One region of the Exiguobacterium sp. Helios genome, then DNA from elsewhere that is predicted to be linked to it. Evidence: riboswitches for the same ligand, from Rfam matches in the RefSeq annotation. Region 1 holds a riboswitch; each other region holds the start of a gene.
The links. A riboswitch is a leader RNA that binds a small molecule or an ion and turns the genes downstream of it on or off. The one in region 1 is predicted to bind thiamine pyrophosphate.
Positions count from the first base shown of each region.

Region 2: linked by a shared signal. The riboswitch ahead of thiT (energy-coupled thiamine transporter ThiT) and the one ahead of HNY42_RS07605 (thiamine phosphate synthase) in region 1 are both predicted to bind thiamine pyrophosphate.
Region 3: linked by a shared signal. The riboswitch ahead of tenA (thiaminase II) and the one ahead of HNY42_RS07605 (thiamine phosphate synthase) in region 1 are both predicted to bind thiamine pyrophosphate.

Region 1 is NZ_CP053557.1:1,485,393-1,490,227, forward strand. It holds gene HNY42_RS07590 (MFS transporter) at 1-744, opposite strand, end outside; gene HNY42_RS07595 (OsmC family protein) at 949-1,374, shown strand; gene nagZ (beta-N-acetylhexosaminidase) at 1,380-2,609, shown strand; TPP riboswitch at 2,669-2,771, shown strand; gene HNY42_RS07605 (thiamine phosphate synthase) at 2,862-3,458, shown strand; gene HNY42_RS07610 (NAD(P)/FAD-dependent oxidoreductase) at 3,455-4,444, shown strand; gene thiS (sulfur carrier protein ThiS) at 4,441-4,644, shown strand; gene HNY42_RS07620 (thiazole synthase) at 4,646-4,835, shown strand, end outside.
Region 2 is NZ_CP053557.1:2,165,178-2,170,012, forward strand. It holds gene HNY42_RS11370 (Asp23/Gls24 family envelope stress response protein) at 1-7, opposite strand, end outside; gene rpmB (50S ribosomal protein L28) at 291-479, shown strand; gene HNY42_RS11380 (amino acid permease) at 620-2,023, shown strand; gene HNY42_RS11385 (thiamine diphosphokinase) at 2,079-2,687, opposite strand; gene thiT (energy-coupled thiamine transporter ThiT) at 2,687-3,247, opposite strand; TPP riboswitch at 3,312-3,418, opposite strand; gene rpe (ribulose-phosphate 3-epimerase) at 3,442-4,098, opposite strand; gene rsgA (ribosome small subunit-dependent GTPase A) at 4,100-4,835, opposite strand, start outside.
Region 3 is NZ_CP053557.1:1,217,412-1,222,246, reverse strand. It holds gene HNY42_RS06255 (class I SAM-dependent methyltransferase) at 1-514, opposite strand, end outside; gene HNY42_RS06250 (sporulation protein) at 633-1,406, shown strand; gene tenA (thiaminase II) at 1,474-2,169, opposite strand; TPP riboswitch at 2,243-2,348, opposite strand; gene HNY42_RS06240 (DUF1002 domain-containing protein) at 2,539-3,420, shown strand; gene abc-f (ribosomal protection-like ABC-F family protein) at 3,699-4,835, shown strand, end outside.

The DNA.
Region 1 (4,835 bases):
GATCCAGGCCGACGGCAATTTCAGTTCCAACTCAAGCACGGGGACGAGATACGTATAGACGACGTATGTCGCACCAAATCCGAACGACGGAATGAAAAAGGCAATCATGATCCGTGGATTGGCGAGTAAACTGAGCTGTTCGCGGATCGAGCCGGACGATTCCGATTGCTGGACCGGAACGACTTTCAAGACAGCAAGCAGGGCGATGACACCAAGACTGCTTGTCAGCCAAAACGAGGCGGCGTAACCGGCATGTTGTCCGATAAATGTACCGATCGGCACACCGAGAACGTTTGCCATCGTAAATCCGCCAAAGATGAACGAGACGGCGACGCCGCGTTTTGCGATCGGTACACTATCGCTTGCGACGACCATCGCCAGTGAAATCAGGACACCCGTCAGAACAGCCGTCACGATCCGAGACAACAGCAACAGTTCATAATTCGGTGCGATCCCGCTGCAGATATTCAGAATAATCCAGACAAAAATCAGACTGAGCATTAACTTCCGCCGCTCAAGGTGTCCGGTCAAGGACATCGTAATCGGTGTTCCGATGGCGAAGGCGATCGCAAAGGCGGAGACGAGCGTGCCGGCTTTCGCAATTGTGATGTTCAGACCGTCCGCAATTTCAGATAAAATACCGACGATGACGAATTCGCTTGTTCCAAGGACAAAAGTCAACATGGATAACGTCGCGATTAACAGCCAGTCGGCTTGACTCAAACGAGTCGATGATGATGACATATACAATTCCCCACTTCTGGCGCCTGTGCGCAAAAAAACTATCGTTTATCAGAATAGCATGATTTAAGAAGGGCGGAAACCGGATTTACCTGACCCGGAAAAAGAAGCATTATTGTGAATAGACAGTCAATTTCACTTGTCATTGATTCGGGTATACTAACAGAGTAGGAAACATCACCTAAATCAGAAAAGGACGTGATCTTGATGCAAGCAACAGTCACTTGGAATCAAAAGATGGGCTTCAGCGGGGAAACCGAATCCGGACATCACTTAGCGATGGATGCAGCTCCGGAAAACGGTGGGGACAATCAGGCACCCCGGCCGACGGAGCTCTTGCTTCATGCCGTTGCCGGCTGTACCGGCATCGATATCGTCTCGATTTTAGAAAAGATGCGCTTGACGCTGACGTCATTTGAAATGGATATCGAAGGCGAACGGGCGGATGATCATCCCCGGCGTTTCACGACGATCTCGATTCATTACCGGCTCGAAGGTGATTTACCGGACGATAAAGTCCGCCGGGCGATTGCCTTATCAAAAGACAAATACTGCTCGGTCTCGCAATCGCTGAACGCGGAGATTGAAGTTTATTACTCGATCAACGGCGTCCGGAACGAGGAACCGATTTGAAACGGATGGTCCCTGTTCTGTTGGCAAGCGTCCTCCTTGCCGGTTGTGCTGACGAGCCCGTACAACCCGCTGACCCGCAACCGAAGCCGGCAAAGAAAACAAAGCCGCCGCAGCCGGATCGACCTTCTGCTGCTGAACGGGCAGAGAAACAACTCAAGCAAACCGTTTCGAACATGTCGACGGCGGAAAAAGTCGATCAGTTGCTGTATATCGGGGTAACGGGAACAGCTTTGACACAAGCGGATCGTCAATTATTGCAGGACCATGCGCTCGGTGGTGTCCTGCTGCTTGGTGGCAATATCACTTCAACCGATCAACTGAAAACCTTTACAACAGCGATTGCCAAGGCGCAAACCGCTGATTCAAAAGCGTTCCTTGGCTTTGACGAGGAAGGCGGACGGGTCAGCCGGGTCCCGGACGCACAGCTCAAATTACCACCGAGCCTCTCGTTTGGTCATAAAAATGATCCGGCATTGATGAAGGAAGTCGGACAGACACTTGGTTCGATTTCCCGTTTTTACGGCTTTAATATGGATTTCGCACCGGTCCTTGATGTGAACAGTAATCCGGCGAATCCAATCATCGGCGACCGGGCGCTCAGTGCGGATCCGCAACAAGTCGCCCGGCTTGGTGTGCCATTGATGCAGGGCATGAAAGAAGAAGACATCGTTCCGGTCGTCAAACATTTTCCGGGACACGGGGATACGACCGTCGACTCACATGTCGGTCTACCGCGGGTCGATGCGACGAAAGCGGAACTCGAGCAGACGGAGCTGGTCCCGTTCAAACGGGCGATTCAGGAAGGGGCCGAGATGGTCATGGTCGCGCATATCCTGTTTCCGGCACTCGACAAAACCCGTCCGTCTTCGTTGTCGAAACCCGTCATGACCGGGGTGTTACGGGATGAGCTGAAGTTTGACGGTGTCATCATCACGGACGATTTGGTCATGGGAGCCATCACAGAACGGTACGGACTTGCCCAGGCGGCAAGTCTTGCCCTCGAAAATGGTGCGGATATGGCGATGTTCTCATCGCCCGGCGCATACGCGTCTGTTCACAAGGAAATCATGACACGGATCAAACAAGGTAAATTGTCGAGAGCAGACCTTGATCAGAAAGTCATGAGGGTATTACGCTTAAAACAAACGTATGACTTGTCGGAAACGAAACGCGTCGACGCGTATGAAAAGCTAATCGAGCAGGTCAAAGCGCTCGAATCGGACATACGACACTAATCAAGGGTAGAACAAATCGGACTACCCGTGGTAAACTACAGGCGTACCACACAAATCAATATCTACACTAGGGGAGTCTCGCAGCAGACTGAGACGGAAGTATCCGGACCCTTTGAACCTGATCTAGTTCGTACTAGCGGAGGGAAGTGGATTCCGATCATTCATAGAGGATGCGACAACTGTCGCCCTTTTTTGTAGGACCACTCCATCAGTTCATGGGGTGGTCCTTTTTCGTGTGGAAAGGGGGAAATGATGAGCCAGTTACATCTGATGACAACCGGCAAGCGGCGTCCGGACATACTCGAACAGCTGTTGCCGAAACTCGCACTATCCGTCGACCGGATTCATCTGCGGGAGCCGTTATGGTCAGCGAAGGAACTGGTCGTGTGCATCGAAACACTCGTGCGACGAGGCGTAAAGGCAGAGCAATTAATTGTCCATGACCGGCTGGACGTGGCAGTCGTCACCGGCACCGGAGTTCAGCTGACAACACGCAGCATTCCGGTCGACCTCGTCCGTCACCGTTTTCCGGAACTGGTGATCGGTCAATCGGTTCACTCGTTAACGGAAGCGATAGCGGCGGAACAAGCCGGTGCTGATTACGTCCTGTATGGCCATATTTTTGAGACGGGATCAAAACCGGGTGTACCGCCCCGGGGACTCGACGCCTTGAAACAAGTTGTCGACTGGACATCGATTCCTGTCATTGCAATTGGTGGCATTACACCGGACAATCTGCCGGATATCCTGGCGACCGGCTGCGCAGGCGGGGCCGTCTTGTCGGGCATTCTCGGTCAGGCGTCTCCGGTCGAAGCAGCCAACCGGTTCCGGGCGGTGATGCAACGATGACACGCCCGGATGTTTTAATCATCGGAGCCGGCATCATTGGTTTGACGCTCGGCTATGAGCTCCTGCAGCGCGGGAAAACCGTTCATTTGCTTGAACAGTCAACTGTCGGTCAGGGAGCGACGCAAGCAGCAGCGGGAATGCTCGCGACAGATGAAGAATTGCTGGCACCGTTACATGAACTGGCCCGGCTGAGCCGGACGCTGTATCCGGAATTCGTGCAACAATTGTTTGACGAGACCGGTCTCGGAAGCGGGTATCTGGAACAACCGTTTCATATGCAACAGGCACATCACTGGCGGACGTTTGATTCGGTCGGACAGGTTGATCCGCGGTTGCTTGCACAAGCATTACGCAGTGCGATCGAACGACGGGGCGGGGGAATCGAAGAGGCAACGGTCGTAGCACGTCTCGTACGGGACGGACAAACGGTGACCGGCGCCGAGACGAACCGGGGGCTACGGGCGGGCAGACAAATTATTGTCGCCGGTGGTCGCGGATCGGAAGAATTGTTACAGACGGTCGGAGTGACGATTAACACACTTCCGGTCAAGGGCGAGTGTCTGTCTGTCCGGCTGACGACCGGACAACTCAATCGGACGCTGTTTGGTGATGCGGTCTATTTAGTCCCGAAAGCAGACGGACGGATCATCATCGGGGCGACGGAACGGGTTGGTGATGAATCAACGACCGTCAGTCTGAACAGTATTCGTTTGTTATTGAATGCAGCAGTAAAGCTCTATCCGCCGCTTGCAGAGGCCGTGTTCGTGGAAGCTTGGTCCGGTGTTCGACCGCAAACCGGGGACGGTCTGCCGTATCTCGGAGCAGTGGACGGAATCGATGGGTTGTTCGTCGCGTCAGGCCATCACCGGCATGGCATCTTACTGGCCCCTGCGACGGCCAACGTCTTGGCCGATTGTCTCATGGGGCAAACGCCAAGAGTGACACTGGATGGTTTTAACAGCCGACGACAGGAGGAAAGCAGATGACTATCCGATTGAATGGGAAAAACTATGCTTTGACAGAGGAAATCAAGACGTTACACGACTTGTTAGAAAAACTGGAGATTCAGGGACAAGTCGTCATCATCGAGCAGAATCATCAAATCATCGACCGGTCGAGCTATCCGGATACGGACGTTACGTCCGGAGATGTCATTGAAATCGTTCATTTTGTAGGAGGCGGATAACATGTTAGAAATTGGCGGAAAAACATTTGCATCACGATTGTTACTGGGGACAGGAAAATATTCGGATAATGAGAAGCAACAGCAAGCGGTCGAAGCATCGGAAACAAACATTTTAACGTTTTCCGTCCGGCGTCTCGACGTCTTTGCAAAGGAACAGAACGATCCGCTCGCAGCGCTTGACTTAAGCTGCT
Region 2 (4,835 bases), 680 kb from region 1:
TCGCCACTTGAGTAGCCCCCTTTGTTAATTGTGTTCTTCTCATAATTCTACTATAAGGACCTACTATTGAAAAGTCGCCGTACTGACTATACAATGAATATGTGAAAAATAGTAGCGGTCAAATGAACTTTTACCATCATCCTCATTCATTATTTTAAATTTTGAGGTTGTCTGTCAAGTTTTTTTCTTGTCAGCTACTTTTTTTATGTTGCAACCGTCTTAACAGCATGCTAAGATAGCAAAGTGTCTATTAGGACGAACGCAAAACAACATAAAAGGAGGCGGAACACATGGCACGTAAATGCTACGTTACTGGGAAATCGCCGAAGTCGGGAAACAACCGTTCACACGCATTGAACAAAACGAAACGCACTTGGGGAATCAACGTACAAAAAGTACGTATCCTCGTTGACGGTAAACCTAAAAAGGTTTGGGTTTCAGCTCGAGCGCTCAAATCAGGTAAAGTCGAACGCGTATAAGGCGCAGTAACCGGATGGGAATCTTCCCTTCCGGTTCTTTTTTTGTTCTTTTTTTATTTTTCTTATAAACTAATTGTCTGAATAATTGAAAACGCTTACAATAAGTGAGCAGTTATTTTTTTCAAGGGGGAAGGGTCAACATGCAGTTAAAAAGAGAAATGACAAGCCGACATCTCTTCATGATTTCACTCGGAGGGATTATCGGTACGGGACTGTTCCTCGGTTCTGGATTGACGATTTCGCAAGCGGGACCGCTCGGGGCGGTTCTCAGTTACATCGTGGGTGGGACCATCATGTATCTGACGATGTTATGTTTAGGGGAGATGGCTGTCCATATGCCGGTCTCAGGATCTTTCCAAACGTATACGACACGGTTCATCGGACCGGGTATCGGATTTGCCGTCGGTTGGATTTACTGGCTCGGTTGGGCTGTCACGGTGGCGCTCGAAATCACGGCAGCCGGCAGTCTGATGGATCGATGGTTTCCGGATACACCAATCGTCATCTGGTGTGCGATTTTCACCGTCCTTTTATTCGGTCTCAATGCGGTCTCCGCAAAAGCCTTCGGGGAGGCTGAGTTTTGGTTCTCGAGCCTGAAAGTCCTTGCCATTCTATTTTTCATCGTGCTCGGGGGAGCGGCTTGGTTTGGCTGGATTGATATGGCGGCAGCACGTCCGGAAAGTTTGTTCGCCAATTTTACTTCAAACGGATTATTCCCGAACGGCGCCCTGGGGGTATTGACGACGATGATTGCCGTCAACTTTGCGTTCCAAGGAACCGAATTGATTGGGGTTGCTGCCGGAGAATCAAACGATCCAGAAAAATCGATTCCAAAAGCAATCCGTAATACCGTCTGGCGGACGTTCATCTTCTTCGTCCTCTCGATTACGATTGTCGGCGCCTTGATTCCTTACGAAACAGCCGGCGGCATCAGCAGTCCGTTCATCATGGTATTTGATGCCATCGGAATTCCTTATGCAGCTGATTTAATGAACATCGTCGTGTTGACAGCCTTACTGTCGGTCGGGAACTCGGGGTTGTACGCTGCTACTCGGATGTTATGGTCGATGTCACAAGAAGGCATGATTTCGAAAAAACTTGCCATCGTCAACTCACGCGGAGTACCTATGCGCGCTTTGTGCTTTACGATGCTGTTTGCGATGTTATCACTATTGACTGCCTTTTTCGCGGAAGATACCGTCTTCATCTGGTTGTTGTCACTCGCCGGACTCGGTGCGCAAGTCGGTTGGATTTCGATTTCTGCTTCACAGATCGCCTTCCGTCGTCAATTCATCAAAGAGGGACATGCTGTCAGTGAATTGAAATTCAAGACTCCGTTCTTCCCGGTCTTGCCGATTATCTCGTTCTCTTTAAACATGCTTGTACTGATCAGCTTGGCATTCCAAGCGGATCAACGGATTGCGCTGTATATAGGTGTTCCATTCTTCCTCTTGACGTGGGCCTCTTACCACCTGTTCGTCAAAGGAAAACATATTGCGGCTCAAACTGAACGTCAGGCAGCCAGCTCGACATTGGAATCTTAAAAAACTACAAAAAACGTGATCGACTTTTAGGATATCCTAAAGCCGATCACGTTTTTTAGTGGTCTGACAAACTTCTTAAAGCAATCACTTCACCGGTATGCACCGTCACGTTCGCCACTCCGTGATGTGTCCATTCATTGCTGACGGTCAATGATCCGCCGACCGGCACGTCATGATTCGTCAACGGGTACTTGACCCCGCGGAGGGTCAAACATGTCGGAACGAGCGGGATGAAAGAGAGATAGTGAAATCCATCTGCCTCGATCTCATACGTCCCCGGCTGTAAGAAACGAACCTCTTCCCGCTTCGTCATCAAGCGGACTGCCGGAAATTGTTTTAGCAGATAGACGTTTTGAAGCGTCATATCAAGTCGTCCTCCGGTCGCACCGAATATTAACACTTCCGTTGCTTCATACTGTTGACTGACATGTCGTAAAGCCAGTTCCAAGTCGGTCTCATCCTTTTCAGCCGGATGGATGATCGCTCCTTCCGGTTTGTATCCGAGAGAATCAAAGTCCCCAATCGCCAAGTCAAAAGCGAAACCTTGCTGTGCCAAAACGGTGACACCTCCGTCAACAGCGATGACAACCGTCTTCTCATCCATAAACGGTTTCAGGGACGGGATGTCTTCCGCCGGACCGGCCGCTACAATCACAACCCGCATCAGACACCCCGTGCTGAATAACGAAGAAGTCGTGGTGCTGTCGTAAACAGGAGTCCTGCGACAATACCACATAACAGATACGATGGAACCATATACGTCGCGTTATAGATCAACGAATACGGGACGACCGGACCTTCCGCATACTCAGCGAAGAACACGATTCCACTAATGACGTGACAGACATAACGGAAACCTGCACCAAGCAATGTCGCACCTAGTACAATCGCCATTAGACGGCCATTTTTCCCGGCTGCTGCTGCTTTTTTGACTTTCCGTGCGAACAGTCCGCTCAGTCCGACGACTCCAAACGCGATCGTATAATCGAGTAACGGCTGGACGACCGTCAGGATTTGTGGAGCGAACATCAGTTGAATCGTTCCGACGAGCGCTCCCGTCACGACCCCACCGACAACGCCGTGACGAAACGCCATGACGAAAATCGGTAACATCGCTAAACTAATTGAACCACCTTGCGGCATTTTAAATGGGATCAATAAATCGAACACCACACCAAGACTTGCAAAGATTGCAATTTCCATTAACATTTGTAGCCGTTTCATCCTTTTTTCCTCCTAAAAAATAAAATCGCAGGACGGCAAAAAGGCAGTACGACGAACGCCGTACTGCCTGCGTGCGCCACATCCCTACGTCCGTCTGAACGGAACAGGTTCGAAGGGTTAAAGTCCAATCACTTCTCTCAGCCGCTTGACGCGACACCCCTTGCGGTCATCATTTAATTTTGATTCTGCCCCTATTATACGTGAGCAGCATTCCGAATACTAGTGATTGCTTCTGAATAATCCGGTGCATTGTAGATAGCGGAACCTGCAACAAGTACGTTTGCCCCATTCTCGATACATAATTTTGCTGTTTCCGCATTAACTCCACCATCGATTTCAATCTCGAAGGATAGATTTTGTTCTGCTTTCATTGCAGCCAGTTGATTTAATTTCTTCATCACACCTGGAATGAACGCTTGTCCGCCGAATCCCGGATTGACCGTCATCAATAAGACCATGTCCACATCTTCAAGCACGTGTTCGATCGTCGACAGCGGCGTATGCGGGTTGAGTACTACTCCTGCTTTCGCTCCAGCTGCTTTGATTTGTTGCAACACACGATGGACATGATTCGTCGCCTCCACGTGGAAGGTTACGATATCAGCACCTGCTGCAACGAAGGATTCGACAAAGTTTTCCGGACGATCAATCATGAGATGGACGTCGAGAACCATATCTGTTTTTTGACGTAAACTGCTTAATACAGGGAGTCCAAAGGAAATGTTCGGAACAAATTGACCATCCATGACATCAAAATGGATATAATCGGCTCCCGCCGCTTCAACTGCTTTGACATCCCGCTCTAAATTTGCAAAATCTGCTGATAAGATTGATGGTGCGATTTTAATCATCTTAATACCTCCGCGTCCGATTCTTGATTTCCTCTACAAACATACCATAATTCGTATACCGGGAAGCCATGATTTCATGGGCCTCGACGGCTTTTTTAACGGCACAACCGGGCTCATTCAAGTGCAGACAGCCACGGTACTTGCATTCGTCCTGTAAAGCAACAAATTCAGGGAAACACCATCGTAACTCCTCGAGTTCCATTTCGTGCGGAAAATCGAGATTCGAAAATCCCGGGGTATCTGCAATTAAGCCTTCGCCAAGCGGAATCAATGTCACATGACGGGTAGTATGGCGTCCACGACCAAGTGCCTTCGAAATATGACTCGTTTCCAGTGCCAACGAAGGTTCCAAGGCATTCAACAACGAACTTTTCCCTACACCGGATTGTCCGGCCAGGACACTCGTTTTATCTTTTAACAACGGACGGACAGATTCGACTCCGGCCAATGTCTCACTTGAAGTTTCGATGACGTGATATCCGATGGTCCGGTAAGCGGCAATGGCTTCCAATACCCCTTGTTCGGCTTCACCTTGTAACAAGTCCATCTTCGTCAAGATGATGATCGGTTGAATTTCCTTTGCTTCAATCAACACTAAAAACCGGTCCAACAGATGGGCAGAAAAATCAGGTTCTGCTGCCGATACGACCAACAAAGCTTGATCGATATTGGCAACTGGTGGGCGGACCAAGAAATTTTGACGGTCTTTTACTTCCAGGATATATCCGGTCTCACTT
Region 3 (4,835 bases), 270 kb from region 1:
CTGCGATACTGTCTTCGACGAATTCAAGAAAACGATTGATTTGTTTAAACTTATCATATTTTTGACGCTTGACCTGTCCTTCTTCCGTCATTACACCAAGACGAATCAAAAACGGTACCGGCACGCCGTCTTCTAACAAATGGCTTTTCTTTCGATTGTGAGACAGTTCGGCCTTTACCGGTTCCTTGCCTGTCGTCTTCAGTGAAACTTTCATTTTCTTCGAGAGTTGGAACTGGACTTCTTCCGTCTCGAAACGGAATAAAAATTGACGAAATTCGTTAAAATAGTCGTCCATTCGCAAAATAAATTCTTCTATACTTAAATTCTCATGCTTAATGATCCGTTCATGTTGAAACTCTAACTGGATTGCATACGTATCTCTAAGTAGAATCGGTTTTAACTTGATTCGACGCAGATCGTTTGATTTTTGGCGCGGACCACTAATCGTCGCGTGTATGAGTGAAGTTGCCTGCAGTTTTTCAGTGAGCAGGTCTTTTAATTGGTCTAGTTCCACGTATCGTCCCGTCCTTTTTTTGTTTGGTCTTTCGAAACTGTAGCAAATTCACCCGCGTTCGACAAGCAAGCAAGCTTTATTTTTAGTCGTCATACTTAATTTAAAGGAGGAACACAACATGTTCAAAAAAATTCTTTCACAAATCGGCATTGGTGCCGCAACGGTCGATACACGACTCGAACAAGATCACTGTGAACCCGGTGGAACGATTCAAGGAGTCGTTCATATTAAGGGCGGTAACGTCGATCAGGAAATCGCCCGGATTTATCTCGCCTTCAATACCCAGTACAAACAAGAAGTCGGGGACAGCACGGCATTCACGACGTTCACACTGGACCGGTTTGCATTAAATGAAGCCCCGTTTACGATTGAAGCAGACGTCGAACGGGAAATACCGTTTACGCTTCAAGTCCCTTTTAATACACCACTTTCCGTCAGCCAATCGAAGTCGTGGATCGAGACGGGTCTTGATATCGCGCAGGCGGTTGACCCTTCTGACCACGATGCTGTCGTCGTCAAAGCGAATGACTACCAATCGGTCATCCTTGAAGCGATGGAAAACCTCGGATTCCGCCTCAAGAAAGCTGATACAGAGAAATTGCCGGGCCGCTTCCGGAAAGATTTGCCGATCGCGCAGGAACTTGAGTATTCTGCCCGCGGTACTCATTATGCTCACAAGCTGGACGAAATCGAAGTTATCCTGTTGCAAGACCGGTTCGGCATCGACATCGTCGTCCAAATCGACCGCCGTGCCCACAGTCTCGGTTCGCTGTTCAGTGAAATGGCAGGAACCGATGAGACGATGACGAAACTTTCATTATCGAACCAGGACTTAACGAATCCGTCACTCGTGAAACAACGTCTCGCCGATTTGATTGAACACCACAGTTGATTGATGTTTTCTATAGAACAAACACCGGATCCGCTTATCGTCGGATCCGGTGTTTGTATTTCCTTCCTTACTTGGATGATGTCATTTCCATCGTCTGTTCGTACTGCCGTTCAAACGTTTCTTCCGCCCAGCCCATCTGCCAAAACATCAATTCGTAATAACAGCTTCTGACGAAATGTTGTTTCATCCGGACGCGTTCTTGTTCACTCGCCTTCTCTGCCAACTCATTTAACCGGTCAATCTGTTCAAAGACCACCCGCTCGAACCATTCGGAACTGTATGTCGCAATCCATTGCTGATAAATCGGTGAAGCCGGTGTCGCTGCCTGTAACTGTTGTCCAATCTCATAGTAAAGCCAGTAACACGGTAAAATCGCAGCGATGGTCTCCCCAAGCGTCCCTTCACTTGCATGGTGCATATGCGAAATATACGCATATGCGGTCGGTGCTGGTTCAAACTCTGCCAGTGTCTTGTCCGAAATCCCAAGCGGTTCAAAAAACGATTGATGCAGACTGAGTTCTGCAGCATAGGTCGACGTCGCATGTTCCGCGAGTTCGGCAATCGTCGCGAAGTCCTGTGCCTTCGACGCGGCCCGCGCCTGAATTTTCGCGAAATGTTTTAAGTAATAGGCATCCTGTAGGACGTAATGGCGAAATTTTGCTTCTGGTAGTGTTCCATCCGCAATCCCTGTCACGAATGGATGGGTAAAGCTGCTGTCCCAATACCGTTTTGCCGCTTGCCGGATTTCTTCACTGAATGTCATGTTGGTTCCCCCTTTTGTAATCAAAAAACGCCACACCTGATGTCAGGCATGACGTGAAAAGACCATAAAAAGAGGATCGTCCACGCCACTTCCCTCCGTAAGTCCAAACTTAATCAGGTTCAAAGGGTCCGAACGTCTCCGTCGTCTCAGTCAGCCTACTGACTCCCCTAGTGGTCGCTATTTGATTTGTTTTGAGTTTATCATGATTTGATGTGGAATTGACCCATTCTCGTCATTTCACTCCATTTTTTTGTACAATGGAACATGACGGAAGGTGGATGACGGCTCGTCCTTGAGACCGATTCTCTTCTGTCGCCGGTCGATTAGACTAAATTTAGTACCTGATACTTAACTTATGGAGGAACTTTTATGAATAAAACCATGACATGGACCGCTTCGGCATTACTTGCTACTACCTTACTGCTACCGACGACCGCATCTGCTGAACAAGTGGTCGACAAAACAATCGTCACCCTTGGCGAATCACTTGGGGCAAAGGATAAATCGTGGGTCTTGTCCCGTCTGAATGCACCGGAAGGCATTACTCCGATTATTGCAACATCTGCGGATGAAGAAAAATATCTCGGGAAAAACATTCCCCAATCACAACGGGGTGGCGGCATGTACTCTTCCGCTAAAATTGAGTTGGCTGAAAAAGGTGATGGATTATCTGTCGCGACCGAAAACATCACCTGGGTCACAAAAGACATGTACCTCAACGCCCTCGTCACAGCGGGTGTAACGGATGCGGACATTACGATCACGTCCCCGTACAAGGTAACCGGAACTTCGGCTTTGACCGGGATCATGAAAGCGTATGATCAAACATCTGCCGAGACCGGCATCAAACTGACGGATGAACGAAAAGACCTTGCCCAGCAAGAACTCTCTGTGACATCCGATGTCGGGAAAACGGTCGGGACGGATAAAGTCGCCGACTTGATGAATGAAATCAAAGCGGAAATCGCGAAACAACAGCCGGAAACGAAGGTCGAGATTGAAAACGTCATCGTCCAAGTCATCCAAAACAATAACATCAATTTATCCGATGCTCAGATGGACCGGTTGACCGGACTGTTTAATCAAATGGAACAAGCGGACCTGAACTGGGGTCAAATCGAGAGTGGTCTAAAAGATGCCGGACAAGATATCCAGGCCTTCGCGACCTCAGAAGAGACAAAAGGATTTTTTGCGAAGTTGTTTGATGGTCTCAGTGCATTCTTCAACTCGATTGCCGGCTTATTTAAATAAAGATTAACGTTTTCTTTTCTGTCAGGCATGGTAAAATAGATGTATTGAATCGGAAAAGGTGGTGTGGAGACATGGGTTTTGCTGCGTGTAAGCATTGGTTGATGGAACAACTGTATCTGTTGCGCGCGATTTTTCATGGAATGGCGTTCTAAGGGACTAGTCTGCCCTTTTTTAACGAACCTCATACCTGAAAAATAAAGCAAAGCGCATCTTCCACGAGTCAAGGAGAGTGCTGTTTGCGCTCTCCTTTTTTTGATGCGCCAGAGAGGACATTTCATATGATGATCTGCGACATCCAACACCTGACAAAACAATTCGGAGGCGACGATATCTTAACGGACGTCTCCCTCTTTATCGAGCACCAAGACCGCATCGGCTTGATCGGCCGAAACGGAAGCGGTAAAACGACGCTCTTACGTTTGATTGCCCGTCTTGATTCCGAAGACAGCGGAACGATTTATCAAAAAAGCGGGCTCTCCATCGGTTATTTGGCACAACTTCCCGTGTTCGACAACGTAATGACGGGGCGTGATGTCCTGTGGACTGCCTTCGCCACGCTTGTCGATTTACAACGCTCCCTGCAACAAATCGAACGGGACATGGCGACAAAAACGGATCAAATCGATCAGTTGCTCGAACGCTACACGCAAGAGACCGAAGCTTTTGAGCGCCAAGGCGGGTATTTGCTGGATTCCAAAATCGACCGGATGATTAACGGCTTGCAGTTGCATGCCCTTTTGGACCGTCCGTTTGAGCAGCTCAGCGGCGGCGAACAGACCAAAATCTGCCTCGGAAGGATGTTGTTGACCGAGCCGGAGTTGTTGATCCTCGACGAACCGACGAACCATCTGGATTTAGACGCCGTCGAGTGGCTGGAATCCTTTTTAGCCGATTATGCCGGGGCTGTCCTGATCGTCTCCCACGATCGTGTGTTTCTTGATGCGGTCGTGACGCGCATCGCTGAACTGGAGGAGGGGCAGATTCAGCTGTACCAGGGAAATTACACGTTTTACGTGAAGGAAAAGGAACGCCTTCTACTTGAGCAATTCCATGCTTACCAGGAACAACAGAAGAAGATCAAGCAGATGAAGGAAGCGATCCGCCGTCTGCGGCAATGGGCAAACGAAGCGTCACCACCAAGCGAAAAACTATTCCGAAAAGCAAAATCGATGGAACGGGCACTCGCACGGATCGAACGGATCAAACGCCCAAGGCTTGACGCCGAGACCCCCGATCTTGCGTTTGCAGCACATGGAAAAACGAGCCGGATGGTTTACCGCGTCGAGGATGTCAGTATTGCCTTCTCTAAACAACCGTTGTTTCATTCATTAAACTTTGAGATTTCGGCAAAAGATCGAATCGCCATCGTCGGCGCAAACGGAAGCGGAAAATCCACACTATTGCATCTCCTGTTA